Regions from separate parts of the Alterirhizorhabdus profundi genome, predicted to be linked through region 2. Evidence: riboswitches for the same ligand, from Rfam matches in the RefSeq annotation. Region 2 holds a riboswitch; each other region holds the start of a gene.
The links. A riboswitch is a leader RNA that binds a small molecule or an ion and turns the genes downstream of it on or off. The one in region 2 is predicted to bind cobalamin.
Positions count from the first base shown of each region.

Region 1: another riboswitch for cobalamin. It lies ahead of GNT64_RS03265 (TonB-dependent receptor plug domain-containing protein); the one in region 2 lies ahead of GNT64_RS05575 (TonB-dependent receptor plug domain-containing protein).
Region 3: another riboswitch for cobalamin. It lies ahead of GNT64_RS03305 (TonB-dependent receptor); the one in region 2 lies ahead of GNT64_RS05575 (TonB-dependent receptor plug domain-containing protein).

Region 1 covers NZ_CP046535.1:708,225-714,135, reverse strand. The annotation lists gene cobN (cobaltochelatase subunit CobN) at 1-2,113, shown strand, start outside; gene cobO (cob(I)yrinic acid a,c-diamide adenosyltransferase) at 2,116-2,724, shown strand; gene GNT64_RS03270 (ABC transporter substrate-binding protein) at 2,696-3,568, opposite strand; cobalamin riboswitch at 3,709-3,902, shown strand; gene GNT64_RS03265 (TonB-dependent receptor plug domain-containing protein) at 4,043-5,911, shown strand, end outside.
Region 2 covers NZ_CP046535.1:1,184,441-1,190,351, reverse strand. The annotation lists gene fmt (methionyl-tRNA formyltransferase) at 1-152, shown strand, start outside; partial or broken gene truA (tRNA pseudouridine(38-40) synthase TruA) at 149-912, shown strand; gene GNT64_RS05590 (hypothetical protein) at 895-1,362, opposite strand; gene GNT64_RS05585 (XdhC family protein) at 1,527-2,447, shown strand; gene rpmE (50S ribosomal protein L31) at 2,480-2,710, opposite strand; cobalamin riboswitch at 2,812-2,960, shown strand; gene GNT64_RS05575 (TonB-dependent receptor plug domain-containing protein) at 3,054-4,952, shown strand; gene mobA (molybdenum cofactor guanylyltransferase) at 5,019-5,561, shown strand; gene GNT64_RS05565 (pyruvate dehydrogenase complex E1 component subunit beta) at 5,617-5,911, opposite strand, start outside.
Region 3 covers NZ_CP046535.1:718,657-724,567, reverse strand. The annotation lists gene GNT64_RS03315 (acyl-CoA ligase (AMP-forming), exosortase A system-associated) at 1-1,127, opposite strand, end outside; gene GNT64_RS03310 (acyl carrier protein) at 1,255-1,527, shown strand; cobalamin riboswitch at 1,665-1,909, shown strand; gene GNT64_RS03305 (TonB-dependent receptor) at 2,121-4,136, shown strand; gene GNT64_RS03300 (ABC transporter substrate-binding protein) at 4,136-5,029, shown strand; gene GNT64_RS03295 (FecCD family ABC transporter permease) at 5,026-5,911, shown strand, end outside.

The DNA of each region.
Region 1 (5,911 bases), 480 kb from region 2:
CGTCTGGCTGAACCGCGATTTTGGCGCGCACGCGGTCGTCCATGTCGGCAAGCACGGCAATCTGGAATGGCTTCCCGGCAAGGCGCTGGCGTTGTCGGCCACCTGCTTTCCGGAGGTTTGCGCCGGCCCGGTGCCGCAGCTCTACCCCTTCATCGTCAACGATCCGGGCGAGGGGACGCAGGCCAAGCGCCGCATCGGCGCGGCCATCATCGATCATCTGACGCCGCCGCTGACCCGCGCCGAGAGCTACGGGCCGCTGAAGGCGCTGGAGGCGCTGGTCGACGAATATTATCTCGCCGCCGGCATGGATCCGCGCCGGATCAGTCATCTGAAGGCCGAAATCCTCGATCTCGCCCGGTCCCAGGGCCTAGATGCGGATGCCGGCGCGATCGGCGACGGTGACGACGCGCTGGCGGCGCTCGACAATTATCTGTGCGAGCTGAAGGAGATGCAGATCCGTGACGGGCTGCATGTCTTCACCCGCTCGCCGACCGGGCGGCTTCGCGCCGATCTGCTGATCGCCCTCTCCCGCACCCCGCGCGGCTATGACGATGCCGGCCAGGCATCCCTGCTCCGCGCGCTGGCCGACGATCTCGCGCTCGGCTTCGATCCGCTGGACTGCAGGATGGGCGACGCCTGGACGGGCGCCCGGCCCGATCGGCTCGCGACGGTGTCGGACGACCCCTGGCGCACGCACGGCGACACGATCGAGCGGCTGGAACTGCTGGCGGCGGCGCTCGTCGAGGGCGGCGCGGCGCCGGGGCCGGCCTCCGCCGCGGTGATGCGATCGGTGCTGGGCGACCTTGCCCATCGCGTCGATGAATGCGGCGCGGCGGAGAAGGCGGCGCTGCTGGCAGGGCTCGACGGCCGCTTCGTGCTTCCCGGCCCCTCCGGTGCGCCGACGCGCGGGCGGCCGGACGTACTGCCGACCAGGCGCAATTTCTACTCGGTCGACACGCGTTCGGTGCCGACCGCCACCGCGTGGGAGCTTGGCCGGCGCTCCGCGCGACTGCTGGTGGACGATTATCTTCAGCGCGAGGGGAGCTATCCGCAGGCGATGGCGCTGTCCGCCTGGGGTACGGCCAACATGCGCACCGGCGGCGACGATATCGCCCAGGCGCTCGCCCTGATGGGCGTAAGGCCGCGCTGGGACTGGACCTCGGGCCGCGTGATCGGCTTCGAGATCATGAAGGTCGCGGAGGTCGGCCATCCGCGCGTCGACGTCACGTTCCGCGTCTCGGGCTTCTTCCGCGATGCCTTTCCCGAACAGATCGACCTGCTCGACTCGGCGGCACGGGCGGTGATGGCGCTGGACGAGCCGGCGGAGGACAATCCCGCCGCGGCACGCCACCGCGCCGAGACCGCACGATTGATCGAGGCCGGCGGCGAGGCGAAGGCGGCGGCCCTTCGTGCCGGGTTCCGCGTCTTCGGATCGAAGCCGGGCGCCTATGGCGCCGGCCTGCAGGCGATGATCGACGAGAGGATCTGGCACGATCGCGCGGATCTGGCCGACGTCTATCTCGATTGGAGCAGCTACGCCTACGGCGCCGGCGTGGAGGGCGATGCCGAGCGCGATCTCTTCGCCACGCGGCTCGTCCAGGCCGATGCCGTGATCCAGAACCAGGACAATCGCGAGCACGACCTGCTCGACAGCGACGACTACTACCAGTTCGAGGGCGGCATCGCGGCGGCGGTCGAGCATCTTTCCGGCAAGCGGCCGCGCGCCTACCATAACGACCACAGCCGCCCCGAACGGCCCGTGATCCGGACGTTGGAGGATGAGATCGGCCGCGTCGTGCGCGCCCGCGTCACCAATCCCAAGTGGATCGCGGGCGTGATGCGGCACGGCTACAAGGGCGCGTTCGAGATCGCGGCCTCGGTCGACTATCTGTTCGCCTTCGCCGCGACGACGCACGCGGTGCGGGATCATCATTTCGACGCCGTCCATGCCGCCTTCATCGAGGATGAGGCGGTGCGCGCCTTCATGGCCGAGGCCAATCCGGCGGCCCTGCGCGAGACTGCGGCGCGGCTGGCCGAGGCGCTGGAGCGCGGATTGTGGCGGCCCAGATCGAACAGCGCGGGCATCCTGCTCGCCGAGCTTGCGGGAGGATGACGATGGCCGGGCGAACCGACGAGCAGCATGCCGAGAAGATGAAGAGGAAGCAGGCGGCCCACGACCGGATCGTCGCCGGCAAGACAGTGGAGAAGGGCCTTCTCGTCGTCCACACCGGCAAGGGCAAGGGCAAGACGACCGCTGCACTCGGCATGGTGGTGCGTGCGATCGGCCACGGCCGGAAGGTGGGCGTCGTCCAGTTCGTCAAGGGCGCGATGGAGACCGGCGAGAAGGCGGTCTTCGCCCGCTTCCCGGAGCAGGTCGAGTTCCTTCCGATGGGCGACGGCTTCACGTGGGACACGCAGGATCGCGCGCAGGACATCGCATCGGCCAGAAGGGCGTGGGACGAGGTGCGGCGCATGATCGCCGACCCGGCCTACGACATGGTGCTGGCGGACGAGCTGAACATCGTGCTGCGCTACGACTATCTGCCGCTCGACGAGGTGCTTGAGGTGCTGAAGGCCAGGCCCGAGATGACGCACGTCATCGTCACCGGCCGCAATGCGCCGGACGCGCTGATCGCGGCCGCCGACCTCGTCACCGAGATGACGCTCGTCAGGCATCCGTTCCGCGAACAGGGCGTCAAGGCGCAGCCGGGCATCGAATATTGACGCGGCCGCCCGGCGCGGGGGCGCACGCCCCCGCATCCGCGATCTGCCGTGCGAGGCTGCGCGCCGCATCGACATAAGCGGGGCCGCCGCAGACGGTCCACGCCTGGGGTATATGCAGGCGCCTGATATTCCTCAGCAGCGGATGGTGCAGCATCTCGGTGCCCTGATCGACCACGCGATCGGACGCGCTCTCGACGATGAGGTAGTCGGGCTGTGCCACCATCAGCTCCTCCAGCGTGAGCTGCGAGAGGGCCGGCTTGTCCAGCTTGCCGGCGAGGTTCGCAAGCCCCACCCGCACCATCAGCTCGTCGATCAGGGTGCCCGTGCCGGTGAGATAGCCGCGCCGCTGGTAGTAAGCGGCGACGCCGGCCCGGTGTGGACGCGGCAGGGTTGCGAGAGCGCGGTCCATGCGCGCGATCAGCGCCTCGCCGCGGCGAGGATGGCCGATCGCGCCGGCGACCGCGCGGATCTGCGCGACGATGTCGGCATAGGTGCTCGCGGGCTTCAGATCGACCATCGCGTAATGCTCGCGCGAGAGCGCCGCCATCATGCCGCTGCGCCGCGCCGGCACGCCGACGATCAGGTCGGGATCGATCGCGAGGACTTCCTCGGCCGATCCCCTGAGGATGGGAAGGCCGCGCGCCTGCGCCGCCGCGGCGGACATCTCCGTGCTGGTCGCGTTCCGGGTGAGGCCGGCGATCTGCGACCGATCGGCGAGAGCGAGCAGATACTGGTCGGCGCACAGGTTCAGCGAGACGATCCGCTTCGGCGCGGCAGCGCGGTGCGCGGGCGGAAGTGGGGCGCCGGCGAGCGCGCTTCCGGCGAGCGCAGAGACTACCGCCATCGACAGGCCGGCCGTCGTCAGTTTCCGGGTTCGTCGCGCCATCCCGGCACCTTTATCGACGCGATTCCCCGGCACAAGCGCGGGCACGCCCCCGGCGGGCCGCCCGGCGGTTCCGATTGACGCTTCTCCACCGCTGCCCTATCGCCCCGCTTGCGACAGGTTCCCCCTAGGGGGGGATGAAAACGGGAACGGGGTTCAAGACCCCGGCTGCCCCTGCAACTGTGAGCGGCGAGCCATCGGGCCACATGCCATTGGGATCGAGAGATCCTGAGAAGGCGGTCCGAACCGGCACTGACCCGCGAGCCAGGAGACCTGCCCGTCGCGGTCGTCCTTCGCGCGGACAGGGTGTGCCGAGCGAACGGGGGTGAACCCGAGCGACGACAGGCGTGGCCGCGATTTTCGCGGGCCTGTGTCGTGCGTGCGAATGCATCGACCCAGCCCCGGACGCGGCCCTTTGTCGTGGGTGCCCGTTCGATGTGGAAGTTCGCCAGCCTGTTTTCCCTCCTGCTCTCGGCCGCCGCCCATGCGGAGGAGGCACCGCAGGCCGCGCCACCGCCGGATGCGGCCGCCGACGCCGCCGCGAGTGCGATCATCGTCACGGCGACCCGCGTCGCCACGCCGGCGGATCAGGTGCCCGCATCGGTCACGGTGCTCGACAAGGCGGCCATCGACCGCACGCAGGATATCGGCGTCGCCGATCTGCTGCTGCGCACGCCGGGCGTCAGCCTCTCCCGCAACGGCGGCTACGGCACGGCGACCTCGCTGCGCATCCGCGGCGCGGAGGCCGACCAGACCGTCGTGGTCATCGATGGGGTCAAGCTCAACGATCCCTCCTCGGCCGGCGGCGGCTACAACTTCGCCAACCTCCTGGTCGGCGATGCATCCCGGATCGAAGTGCTGCGTGGCCCGCAGTCGACGCTCTGGGGCAGCCAGGCGATCGGCGGCGTCGTGAACATCGTCTCCGCGCTGCCGCAGAAAGCACTGGAGGGCAGCTTCGACGTCGAGGCCGGTTCCCGCCAGACCGTGAGCGCGCGCGCGGCGGTTGGCGGCAAATCGGGTCCGCTCACGTGGCGGCTCGGCGGCCAGACGTTCACGACCGACGGCATCTCCGCCATCGCGCCGGCATCCGGCGGTCGCGAGAAGGACGGCTATACCAATCGCAGCGTGACCGGCCGGACGCAGGTCAAGCTCACCGACCGGATATCGGCCGAGTTGCGCGGCTACTACTCACGCGGGCATACCGATTTCGACGCGACGACCGGGGACAGCCCCGCCTTCGGCCTGAACCGCGAGTTCGTCGGCTATGCGGGGCTGAACGTGGACCTGATGGGCGGCCGCCTCCGCAACCGCCTCGGCTACGGCTACACGGATACCGATCGCGACAATTACGATCCGCGAAACAGGCGCGCCCGGACGTTCGACGCCGCCGGTCGCAACGAGCGGCTCGAATATCAGGGCAGCCTGGCGATCGTCGATGGGCTGACGGCGCTGTTCGGCGCGGAGAAGGAGAGATCCCGGTTCCGCAGCGTCTCGCCGCCGGCCTCGCTCGCCGTGCCGGTCCCGGCGCCCGCCCGCGGCAGCGCCGGCATCACCAGCGTCTACGGGCAGTTGAGTGCGCGGCCGATCGGCGGCCTCACGCTCATTGGCGGCGTGCGCAGCGACGATCATAGTCGCTTCGGCGCCCGGACCCTGTTCTCCGCCGGCGGCATCTGGTCCTTGCCGACGCACACGATCCTCCGCGCAAGCTACGGCGAGGGCTTCAAGGCGCCGACCCTCTACCAGCTGTTCTCCGAGTTCGGGAACGTCACGCTCCGGCCCGAACGGGCGCATGGCTGGGAGGTGGGCGCAGAACAGGGGATCCTCGGCGATCGCGTCAGCGCCGGCGCGACCTATTTCAGGCGGACCGCCACGGATCAGATCATCTTCAACGGCTGCGGCGCGGGCGCCGCCTTGCCGCTCTGCTTCCAGCCCGGAACGACGATCCGCCGCTCCGGCTACTATCAGAACGTCGCGCGCGCGGAGGCGCACGGCGTCGAGGTGCAGCTGGCGGCGCGGCCCGTCGACGGGTTCACGATCGACGGGAACTACAGCTGGACGGTGGCGGAGGACAGCTCCGCCGGAGCCGCCAATTTCGGCAGGTGGCTGCCGCGACGGCCGCGCGACACCGCCAACGGCTCGATCAGCTATGCCTGGCCGTTCGGCCTGACGACGGGTGCCGCCGTGCGCTGGTCCGGCCACAGCTTCGACAATGCGTCCAACGCGCAGCGCCTCGACGGCTATACGCTGGTCGACCTGCGCGGCGAGTTCGCCGTCAGCCCGCAATTGCGGCTGTTCGCCCGCGTC
Region 2 (5,911 bases):
CGCCCGCGACCGTGCTGGACGGGGCACTGACGATCGCCTGCGGCACGGGCGCGATCCGCCCGCTCGTGGTGCAGCGGGCCGGGCGCGCGGCGATGGCACCGGCCGATCTGCTGCACGGCTTCCCTATCCCGCCCGGCACGCGGCTTTCTTGACGCGCTTCCGCCTGACGATCGAATATGATGGCCGCCCGTTCATGGGCTGGCAGCGGCAGGCGCACGGCCCCGGCGTGCAGGGCGCGCTGGAGGCGGCGGCGGCGACGATCGTCGGCGAGGCCGTCGCCTTTCACGCCGCCGGCCGCACCGATGCCGGCGTGCATGCCGAGGCGATGGCGGCGCACTGCGACATCGCCCGCCCGATTGCCCCGTTCCGCCTGATGGAGGCGCTGAACGCCCGGCTGCGGCCCCATCCCGTCGCCGTGCTCGCCTGCGAGGTTGCGGAGGGGGACTGGCACGCCCGCTTCTCCTGCACCGGCCGGCGCTACGTGTACCGCATCGTCAACCGGCGGGCGCCGCTGGCGCTGCTGGCGGGCAAAGCGTGGCAGGTGGCCGCCCCGCTCGATGCCGCGGCCATGCACGCGGCGGCGCAGGCGCTTACCGGCACGCATGATTTCACCACCTTCCGGTCGGTCCACTGTCAGTCGGCCAGTCCGCTGAAATCGCTCGACCGGCTGGACGTGGTCCGGGACGGAGACGGCATCGCGGTCCACGCCGCCGCCCGCTCCTTCTTGCACCATCAGGTGCGCTCGATGGTCGGCTGCCTCGTCCTCGTTGGGCGCGGGCGCTGGTCGGCTAAGGATCTGGTCGCCGCGCGCGATGCCCGCGATCGCGCCGCGCTGGGGCTCAACGCGCCGCCGGACGGGCTCTATTTCGCAGGCGCGTCCTATCCCGCCTGAGGTCAGGCGGCACGGCGCGCGTTGCGCAGCCGTCGCGCGTTGGAGGTGACGGTGCGATGCACCGGCGTCATCGTCGCCTCGCCCGTCAGCACCGGCCACATCATCGCGCGCGATCCACGCCGCCCGGCATCCTCCGCCATCCCGCGCAGCCGCGCGGCGCTGGGCACGCCGCCCATCATCAGGTGGACGATGTCCATCGCCTGCGCCGCCAGATCGCGCTGGAAGGCGCCCATCTGCTCGATCAGGGCGATGCCGGAGTAAGAGAGGGCGAACAGCTTCTCCGGCATCATCCGGCCCATCTCGCGATAGTTCGCATCCAGCGGGTTGGTGAAGGCGGCACCGATCAGGCTGAGGCGCGCGGCGATGACGAAACCGGAGGCGGTCGCGATCTCGCCCGCCTTGATGCCGAGATCGGCGGCCCGCACCACCACCGTCGCCAGCGAGGCGACATCGTCCTCATTCCCGTTCATCAGCAACACTCCGGACATGGTATTCCGCCGCTAGGAGGCAACAGTGGCGGAAGCGTGGCGCAGACCCCAACTGTCCCTATGCCTCGTTCGCGCGTTCGGCGGCGGGCGAGGCGACGATCGCGACGGACAAGGCCATGATGACGAACCCTGAACACACCCCTGAAATGACCGGCGAGCTCGACCGGCTCGTCGCCGCCGCCCGCGCCTGGGCACCGATGCCCATGGCGCTGGCCACCGTCGCCTCCACCTGGGGTTCGGCCCCGCGCCCGCGCGGCAGCCACATGCTGGTGGCGGCGGACGGCCGTTTCGAGGGGTCGGTCTCCGGCGGCTGCGTGGAGGGCGAGGTGCTGGCCGCCGCCGCCGAGACGATCGCCGACGGGCGGCTGCGCCGGCTGACCTTCGACGTGGCCGAGGAGACCGCCTGGTCGGTGAGCCTGCCCTGCGGCGGCGAGATCGCGGTGATCGTGCAGCCGGTGAGCGAGGCGGGCTTCGCCCCGGCGCTGTTCGATCGCATCGCCGCCGCGCGGGCGGCCGGCACCCCGCTCGCCATCACCACCGATCTGGCCGGCGGCACCAGCCGGGAGGGCGATGCGGCGGGCGCGGACCGCTTCGTCAACGCCTATCTGCCGCCGCGCCGCCTGCTGATCGTGGGGGCGGTGCAGATCGCCCTGCCGCTCGCCGGCTTCGCCCGCGGGCTGGATGTCGCCGCGACCATCATCGATCCGCGCGACCGCTTCCGCACCGAGGAGCGTTTCCCCGGCGTCCCGCTTGACGGGCGCTGGCCGGACGAGGCGGTCGCCGCCCTCCGCCCCGACGCAGCGACGGCGGTGGTCACGCTCAGCCACGATCCGAAGATAGACGATCCGGCGCTGGTCGCGGCGCTGCGATCGCCCGCCGGCTACATCGCGGCGCTCGGCTCCAGGCGCAGCCACGCCAAGCGGCTGGAGCGGCTGGCCGCCGCCGGCTTCGACGAGGCGGCCTTGGGGCGCATAGACGGGCCTGCCGGCATCGCCATCGGCGCGCTCGGCCCGGCCGAGATCGCGCTTTCGATCGCCGCCGGCATGGTGCAGGCGCTGCGCCGCTGAGGGTGGCGCCCCGGCAAGGGGCGCCGCCGCGCTTACTTCTTGCCGAGCGTGAGGCCGCCGAAACGCTTGTTGAAGCGGGCCACCTGGCCGCCGGCGTCCAGCATCGTGCCCTTGCCGCCGGTCCACGCCGGATGCACGGTTGGGTCGATGTCCAGCTGCAGCGTGTCGCCTTCCTTGCCCCACACGGTGCGGGTCTGGAACACGGTGCCGTCGGTCATCTGGATGTTGACCATGTGATAGTCGGGGTGGATGTTCTTCTTCACGAAAAGGCCTCCGGCTGAGGGCTGGTTTCCGACCAGCCCGGATGCGAAGGCGCGCCTCTACAGGCAAGCCGCCTGCTTGACAAGCAGGCCCGCCAGCCTCTAGCGGCGCGGCCAGCGAAGGTGCCGCCCGGCCAGCAAGGCCCGGGGGCGGTGAAAAGGGAAGCCGGGGAAGATCCGGCGCTGTGCCCGCAACAGTGATCCGCCCGATCGGGGCGGGGAGTCTGGAACCTGCCTTCGCCGTCGTCCGCGCCCGGCCGGGTCCAGCCGCAAGCGCGTGGAAAGGTGCGGGCCGGATCCGCCCCGATCCTCCGAGACGACAGGTGCAGTCGTCAAGGGGGATTTCATGACCATCGCCTTCATCCTGGCCGCAGCCGCGGCCGCGCCCGCCGCGTCAACCACTGCGCCCGACATCGTCGTCAGCGCCGCGCTGGTGCCCGTCACCCAGGCGGAGGCGCCGGCCACCGTCACCGTGATCGATCAGGCGCGGATCGAGGCGCTGGGCAGCCCCTACGCGCTCGATCTGCTGCGCCTCGCGCCGGGCGTGTCGGTCGCCACCACCGGCTCGCCCGGCGCGCAGACGCAGGTCCGCATCCGCGGCGCCGAGGCGAACCACACGCTGGTGTTCATCGACGGCATTGCCTTCAACGATCCCGCCGCCGGCAACGAGGCCCGCTTCGAGACCTTCTCCGCCGACGGCCTCGGCCGCATCGAGGTGGTGCGCGGCCCGCAGTCGGCGCTGTGGGGCTCGGAGGCGCTCGGCGGCGTGATCGCGATGGAGACGCCCGATCCGCTCGGCACCCTGCGCGCCACCGCCACCGGCGAATATGGCAGCCGCGATTTCCGCCGCGGCGCCGCCAGCCTCGTCACCGGCGGCGAGAGCGCCGGGGTCTCCGCCACCGCATCGTGGCTGAAGGGCGACGGCATCGACGCGCTCGGCGGCGGCCGGGGCGATCGCGACGGGTTCGAGACGAAGACGGCCAGCGTCAAGGCGGTCGCCCGCCCCGCCGGCGGCGACGGCGAGATCGGCATCGTCGGCCGCTATATCGAGCATGACAACCAGTTCGACGGGACCGATCCCGTCACCTTCCAGCGCGCCGACACCGCCGACGCCGCCCGCACCGAGACGGGCGCCGTGCGCGGCTGGGCCACGCTGGGCCTCGGCCCCGATGCGCCGTGGAGCGTCACGGCGGACGGCATGTACCTGAGCAGCGAGAACCGCAACCGCAACGGCGACACGCCGCTGAACCGCACGCGCGGCGATCGCTTCCGCGTCGGCGGCCAGCTCGTCCACCGGCTCGACATCGGCACCACCGCCCACACGCTGATCGCCGCGGTGGAGCGCGAGGACGAAACGTTCCGCGCCTCCGACGACCAGTATTTCGGCGCGACCGACCAGCGCCGCACGCGCGGCCGCACCGCCTATGTCGGGGAGTGGCGCGCCGCCTGGGGCCGGCTCCTCGCCACCGACGTCGCCGTGCGGCACGACGACTATAACCGCTTCGCCAACCAGACGACGGTGCGCGCCAGCGCCATCCTGACGGTGGCGGACGGGCTGTCGCTCGTCGGCACCTACGGCGAGGGCACCGCCCAGCCGACCTTCTTCGATCTGTACGGCTTCTTCCCCGGCAGCTTCGTCGGCAACCCGAACCTGACGCCGGAGACGTCGCGCGGCTACGAGGCCGGCGTGCGCTTCGTCCGCCCCGCTTTCTCGGCCGAGGTAACGGCGTTCAGCAACCGCCTGCGCGACGAGATCGTCTCGGTGTTCGACAGCACGACCTTCCTCTCCTCCACCGCCAACGCCACGGGCAGGAGCCGGCGGCGCGGCATCGAGGCGAACGTGCAGGCGCAGCCGCTCGCCGGGCTGCGGCTCACCGCGAACTACACCTATCTCGATGCGAAGGACCAGCAGGTCGCATCGGGCGTCGCGCTGAAGGAAGTCCGCCGGCCGAAGCACAGCGGCAATCTCGCCGCCGACTGGACGGCCGGGCCGCTCACCCTGGGCGCCTCGCTCGCTTATGTCGGCCGCCGGAACGACGTGGACTTCGATCAGTTTCCGGCACCCACCGTCCGGCTGCACGATTATGTTCTCGGCGGCGCCCGCGTGGCCTATGCCATCACCCCTAATATCGAGGCGTTCGGGCGGATCGAGAATGCGTTCGACAGCAACTACCAGGATGTCGTCGGCTACGCGACGCAGGGGCGCGCCGTGTTCGGCGGCCTGCGCGTCAGGATCGGCGGCTAGACCGGCCGGGCGGGCGGCATCGCCGGCCCGCGCCCGGGTCGCGACTGACGGGTGGATCGCGCGGCGGTGAGCATCCTCGGCGCGATCTTCGCCGGGGGCGCCGCCCGCCGCTTCGGCGCCGACAAGGCGGCCGCGCCGATCGACGGCCGGGCGATGATCGCGCACGTCGCCGCCCGCCTCCGCCCGCAGTGCGACGCGCTGGTGGTGGTCGGCCGCGCCTGGCCGGGGCTGACGCAGGTGGCGGACCGACCCCGCCCCGGCCTCGGCCCGCTCGGCGCCCTCGCCGGGGCGCTCTGCCACGCGCAGGCCCACGGTCACGATCTGGTCCTCACCAGCGGCTGCGACCTGCCCGATCTGCCGCTTGACCTCGCGACCCTGCTCGCCCCCGCGCCGGCCGTGATCCAGGGCCAGCCGCTGCTGGGCCTGTGGCGCGCCGATCAGGCCGGCGCGCTGCTCGACTGGCTGGACCGGAGCGGCGATCGCGCGATGCGCGGCTGGATCGCGGAAGCCGGCGCACGACGCGTGACGCCCGCCGCACCCCCCGCCAACATCAACACGCAGGACGAATTGGCCGCCTATCTCGCCGGCCGGGCCGATCCGCTACCCTGAAGGCGGCCGGCGGCGCACGAAGGCGCGCTCTCTCAAGCAAGTCATTCCGCGCCGCCTACCCCTGCCGGTAGCAGACCTTCTTCACCGCCGCGATCACGTCGTCCACCTTCAGCAGCGCGGCTTTTTCCAGGTTGGCGGCATAGGGCAGCGGCACATCGACGTTGGTCACGCGCAGCACCGGCGCGTCGAGATCGTCGAATCCCTCCTCCATCGCGATCGCCGCGATCTCGGAGGCGATCGAGCAGGTCGGCCAGCCTTCCTCCACCACCACCATGCGGTTGGTCTTGGCCAGGCTCTCCAGCACCGCCGCCTTGTCCAGCGGGCGCAGGGTGCGCAGATCGATCACCTCG
Region 3 (5,911 bases), 470 kb from region 2:
TGGACGAGCTCGCCCGCCTCGCCCGCCGCCGCCTCGCTGCCATCCGGCCGCAGCACCATGATCTCGGCGAAGGGGATCGCGTCGCCGATCGCGTCGGGGTGAGTGTCCACCAGCGCGGGATCGAGGAAGGTGGAGCGGAACGCCTCCGTCAGCCCGTACATCGGGTACAGGTCCGCCTGCGGGAACAGGCCGCGCAGGCGGCGGATCAGCGGCACCGGCAGCCGCCCGCCGCTGTTCGTCAGCCGCCGCAGCCGCGCCGCCGTCTCGGCCGGCCAGGCACCCTCGGCAAGCTGCACCCACAGCGGCGGCACGCCCGCCAAAGTGGTGATCGCGTGCCGATCGACGGCGCGGATCACGTCCCGCGCGGTCAGATAGTCGAGCGGCACCGCGCAGCCGCCGGCCGCCCAGGCGGAGAGCAACTGGTTCTGGCCATAGTCGAAGCTCAGCGGCAGCACGCACAGCGTGCGGTCGTCGGGCGCGAGCGCCAGATAATGGGCGACCGCGATCGCGCCGAGCCACAGGTTCGCGTGGCTCAGCACCACCCCCTTCGGCCGGCCGGTGGAACCGGACGTGTAGAGGATCGCGGCGATCGCGTCGGCCGCAGCGGCGGATGGCGGCAGCGGATCGCCGCCGCCCGGCGGGTCGAGCAGGTCGGCCGTGTCCTCCTCGATCAGCAGGGCGGTGCCGGCCGGCCGATCGCCCGCCTCCAGCGTGGTCGCGCGGCCGGCGCCGGCGATCAGCAGCGCCGCGCCGCTATCGGCCAGGATATGCGCGACCTGCGCCCGCTTCAGCAGCGGGTTGACCGGCACGTGGACGAGACCCGCGCGTGCGCAGGCGAGCGGCAGGACGCAGGCGAGCCGCGTCTTGTTGAGCCACGAGGCGACGCGGTCGCCCGACGCCAGCCTGCGCCCCAGCAGCCCCGCCGCCACCGTGCCGACGGCGCGATCCAGCCCGGCATGATCGAGGATGCCGGTCCGGTCGACCAGCGCCGGCGCATCGCGTGCGCCGCGCAGCGCCAGATGATCGAGCGGGCGCGGCGCGGGATCGGCCGGCACGCGGCCGGCGGCCGGGCGCTCGGCTGGCCAGGATGACTGGTCGGGATCGGGCACGCGTCGTCGTCTCCTCATCGGCACCGATAGCCTCTTGCCCGACAAGGTGGAACCGCCCGGTAAACGGCCGGCGTGGCCCGGCTTGTCGATCCGCCGCCGAGTCGCTAGGTCCGCACGTCTTGGGCGGGGGCGAAGAGGATCGGGCATGGCGACACGGGGCGACGCGGCGGCGGTTGAGGCGGCGGTCCGCGCGGTGCTGCGCGACGTGCTGGGGCTCGGCGCCCGCGCCGATGCTTTGACCGCGACGACGCCGCTGTTCGGCTCGCTGCCCGAGCTCGATTCGATGGCGGTCGCCGGCCTGCTGACCGAGCTGGAGGATCGCCTGGGCATCGTGATCGAGGATGACGAGGTGGACGGCGAGCTGCTGGAGAGCTTCGGCAGCCTCGTCCGCTTCGCGCAGGCGAAGGCGCTTTCCTAGCCGCCGGTCCACCCAGAGCAAGCGTGGCCGGGCGCGGCGCGGGTGCGTCCAGGCACCGCCCTCATCGCGGCGCGATGAGGGATTGGCCTGACGGGCAAAGCTCTCTATGAGCTCCGGTCGAGCCCGGCGGCCTCCGCCGGGTTCAAGATCGCGCTGGTGTCCGAAAGGACTTAAAACGGGAATTCGGTGTGGACGGGGCGACCCGCCCGAATCCGAAGCTGTCCCTGCAACTGTGAGCGGTGAGTGAGGTGCACATCGTCCGCCATCCCGATGGATGACGGACAGTCACTGGGTCGGACGCTAAGTCATGCGAGACCCGGGAAGGCCGTGAACCGAGCGACGACCCGCGAGCCAGGAGACCTGCCAGCGCACCGGTCGCTCTTTGCCGTGGTCCAGGGAATGGCCAAGGCACGGTCTCTCTCCGTCTGAGCGACGAACCATGCGGCTGGGGCCGCACGGTCACGCGACAGCGGGCGACACGCGCCCGTCCGTCGTCGCGTGCCGACCGTTCGTTCGTGCGCCGGCCATCGCCGGCACAATACGATGACGGCAGGCCCCGCCCGAGATGTCGCTCAGGCGCGCAGGGCTGTTCGATGATCAGGATTTTCGTTTCCCTCACCGCACTTCTGGCGGCAACGCCGGCGTTTGCTCAATCGGCCGCCGCCACGGGCGATACCGGCGCGGCCGACGACACGATCGTCGTGACCGCGTCGCGATCCGGCGACGCCGTTCCCGCCAACCTCATCGGATCGTCCGTCACGGTCCTCGACAGCCAGGCGCTGGAGAGCCGGCAGACCCGCATTCTGTCGGACATCCTGCGCGACGTGCCGGGCGTGGCGGTCAACCGCACCGGCGCGGTCGGCGGCCTCACCCAGATCCGCATCCGCGGCTCTGAGGGCAATCACGTCCTCGTCTTCATCGACGGCATCAAGGCCAGCGATCCCTATTATGGCGAATATGACTTCGGGAACCTGATCGCCGACGAGAATGCCCGCGTCGAGGTGCTGCGCGGGCAGCAGAGCTCGCTCTACGGCTCCGACGCGATCGGCGGCGTCATCACCTACACCACCCTGTCGGGGCGCGAGGCGCCCGGCATCACCGCGCGGGCGGAAGGCGGCTCCTTCGGCACCTTCTCGACGGCAGGCCGGGTTGCCGGAACGGTCGGCGACGATCTCGACTATGCCGTGTCCGGCACCTATCTGACGACCGATGGCTACGCCACCGCACCGGCCGGAAGCCGCGACCTGGGTTCCGACAATCTCGGAACATCGGCCAAGCTGAACTGGTCGCCGGCGCCCAACCTCAAGATCACCGCCGTCGCCCGCTACAGCTACACGAAAGCCGATCTCAACGACCAGGGCATCGACGCGTCCTCGCCGCGGGTGCTCGGCTATCCGGTGCAGACGGTGATCGACACGCCGGGCTCCGACTACCGCAACAAGGCGCTCTACGGGCTGGTGCGCGCCGAACTCAACCTGTTCGACGATGCCCTCACGACGGCGTTGTCGGGCCAGATCACCGATGCCAACCGCGACGCCTACGACGCGTCCGGCTACAGCTATGGCGATCGCGGGCGCCGCTATCGCGGCTCTTTCGAGAATACGGTGCGCTTCGGCAGCGAGCGGGTGAGGAACCGCTTCACCTTCGCGGTGGACGCCGAACGCGAGGAATCGCGCAACATCGATCCGAGCGGCTTCGCCTTCACCGGCACCAACCGCATCGATACGATCGGCTTCGTCGCCCAATATGATGTGACGGTCGACGATCGCCTCGCGCTCGGCGCATCGGCGCGGATCGACGACAATGACCGGTTCGGCGACGCGACCACGGTTCGCGTCAACGGAAGCTACCTGTTCGACACCGGCACGCGGGTCCACGCCGCCTATGGCAACGGCGTGAAGGCGCCGACGATGGGCGAGCTGTTCGGCTATTCCACCGGCCAGTATATCGGCAACCCCGCCCTAAGCCCGGAGCGGTCGCGCGGCTGGGAGGCCGGCGTCGAGCAGTCGCTGCTGGATGGCGGCCTGCGGTTCGGCGCGACCTATTTCCGCAGCCGCTTCTTCGATCAGATCCAGACGGTCGGGACGGTCGCGAACGGGCAGTTCATCTCGACCAGCATCAACAACGACGTGGTCGCCAGGCAGCGAGGGGTAGAGGCGTATGCCAACGCGCGGATCGGCGACTGGCGGGTCGACGCCAGCTACACCTACCTCAAGGCTCCGCAGGTCGTCGCGGCGCTCGTCGCGCCCGCGCCGGCGGGCGGCGGCTTCCAGGCCGCCGTTCCGGTCGAGACGCAGGCCGTGCGGCGTCCGAGGAGCATAGCCAGCTTCAACCTGAGCTACGCGCCTGAAGCCACGCCGTTCACCGCGACGCTGACGGTGCGGTACAATGGCAGGCAGCGCGACTATGCGTTCAACTCGAGATTTCAGCGCCTGCTGGTCGACCTGAGAGCTTTCACCCTGGTGAACCTCAACGCGACGTACGACATCAGCCGGACCCTCCAGCTGTTCGGTCGGGTGGAGAACCTGTTCGACAGGGATTATCAGGAGGTCTTCACCTTCGCAACGCCGGGCCGCGCGGCCTATGGCGGCGTGCGCGTCCGCCTCTGATGCGCGCGTCGGTCCTCCTTGCCGGACTGATCGCAACCGCGCTGCCGATCCCGATCGGCGGCGCGGCCCGCGCGGCCGCGACGGCCCGGCCGATGCGCGTGATGTCGATGAACCAGTGCACCGATCAGATCGTCCTGGCGCTGCTGCCGCCCGCGCGCATCGCCTCGGTCACGTGGCTCGCCCGCGATGCCGGCGGCTCGCTGATGTACCGGCAGGCGCTCCGCGTCGGCATCAACCACGGTTTGGCCGAGGAGGTGGTCCGACAGGAGCCGGACCTGGTCATTACCGGCAGCTTCACGACGCCGGCGACCCGCGGACTCCTCCGGCGGCTGCGTTATCCGATGATCGAGGTCGATCACACCGGCAGCTTCGCGGCGATCCGCACGGCCACGCGCCAGATCGCCGCCGCCGTCGGCGAGGAAAGGCGCGGCGAGGCGCTGATCGCGGGGATGGATCGCGATCTCGCGGAGCTTGCGCGCAATCCGGGTCCGCCCCTTCGTGTCGCCGCGTGGGACGGGGCGGGCTTCAGCGCGACGAAAGGCTCGCTGTTCGATGCGGTGCTGGGCGCGGCCGGCGCGGTGAACGTGGCGAACCAGCCGCCCGCGTCCGGTTACGGGAAGCCCGATACCGAGGTCCTGCTGCTGTCCGCGCCTGCCCTGCTGGTCAAGGGCGCGGGCGTGGGCCGCGCGCCGGGGATGCACGACAATCTGGACCGCCACCCGGTGGTCCGGCGCTACTGGGACGGCGCCCGGACGCTGACCATCCGGCAGGCCTATTATGTCTGCGGCACGCCGATGATCGGCAAGGCCATCGCCAGGCTGCGGCAGGAGTTGCGCGACGCGGCCAGGCAGATCCACGCGCCCCTGCCCTTCGCGCCGGCGGGGCGCCGATGACCGGGCGCCCGCAGCGCTGGCTCGTGCCGCTCCTGGCCATGCTGCTGATCGCGGCCGCAGCGATGTCGCTGCTGGCGGGCACCGTCTGGCTGCGGCCCGGAGAGGCGCTTGCCGCCGTCTTCGGCGACCGCCCGTCGGTCGCCGGGCTCATCGTTACCGAGATCCGCATGCCGCGCGTCATCCTCGGCATGATGATCGGCGGCATGCTGGGCCTCACCGGCGCCTGCCTGCAGGGCCTGCTGCGCAATCCGCTGGCCGAGCCGGGGCTGCTCGGCATCTCGGCGGGCGCATCCTTCGGCGCGGTGATCGCGATCTACTTCGGTTTCGCCGCCGGCTTCACCTTGGCGACGCCGCTGTTCGGGCTGGCCGGCGCGTTCGTGACCGCCGCCGTCGCGCTCATCCTCTCGCGCGGAGGAGGCACCTTGTCGCTGATCCTGGCAGGGTCGGCGCTCAGCTCAATCGCGGGCGCCGGCGTCGTCCTCGCGCTCAACCTGGCACCCAATCCCTATGCCGCCTACGAGATCATGACCTGGCTGATGGGCTCGCTGGTGGACCGCAGCTGGGATCATGTGAAGCTGACGGCCCCGTTCATGGCCGCCGGCGGCGCGCTCCTGTTCCTGACGCGGCGATCCCTCGACGCCCTGGCGCTCGGGGAGGCGCAGGCGGAGAGCCTCGGCATCAACGTCGCGCAGACCCGCCTGCTCGCCCTGCTGGGCACGGCGCTGGGCGTCGGCGCCGCCACGGCGGTAGCCGGCATCGTCGGCTTCGTCGGCCTTGTCGCACCCCATCTGATGCGCCCGCTGGTCGGCCATCAACCCGGCCGCATCCTGCTGCCCGCCGCGCTGACGGGAGCGATCCTGGTCACGCTGGCCGACATCGCGA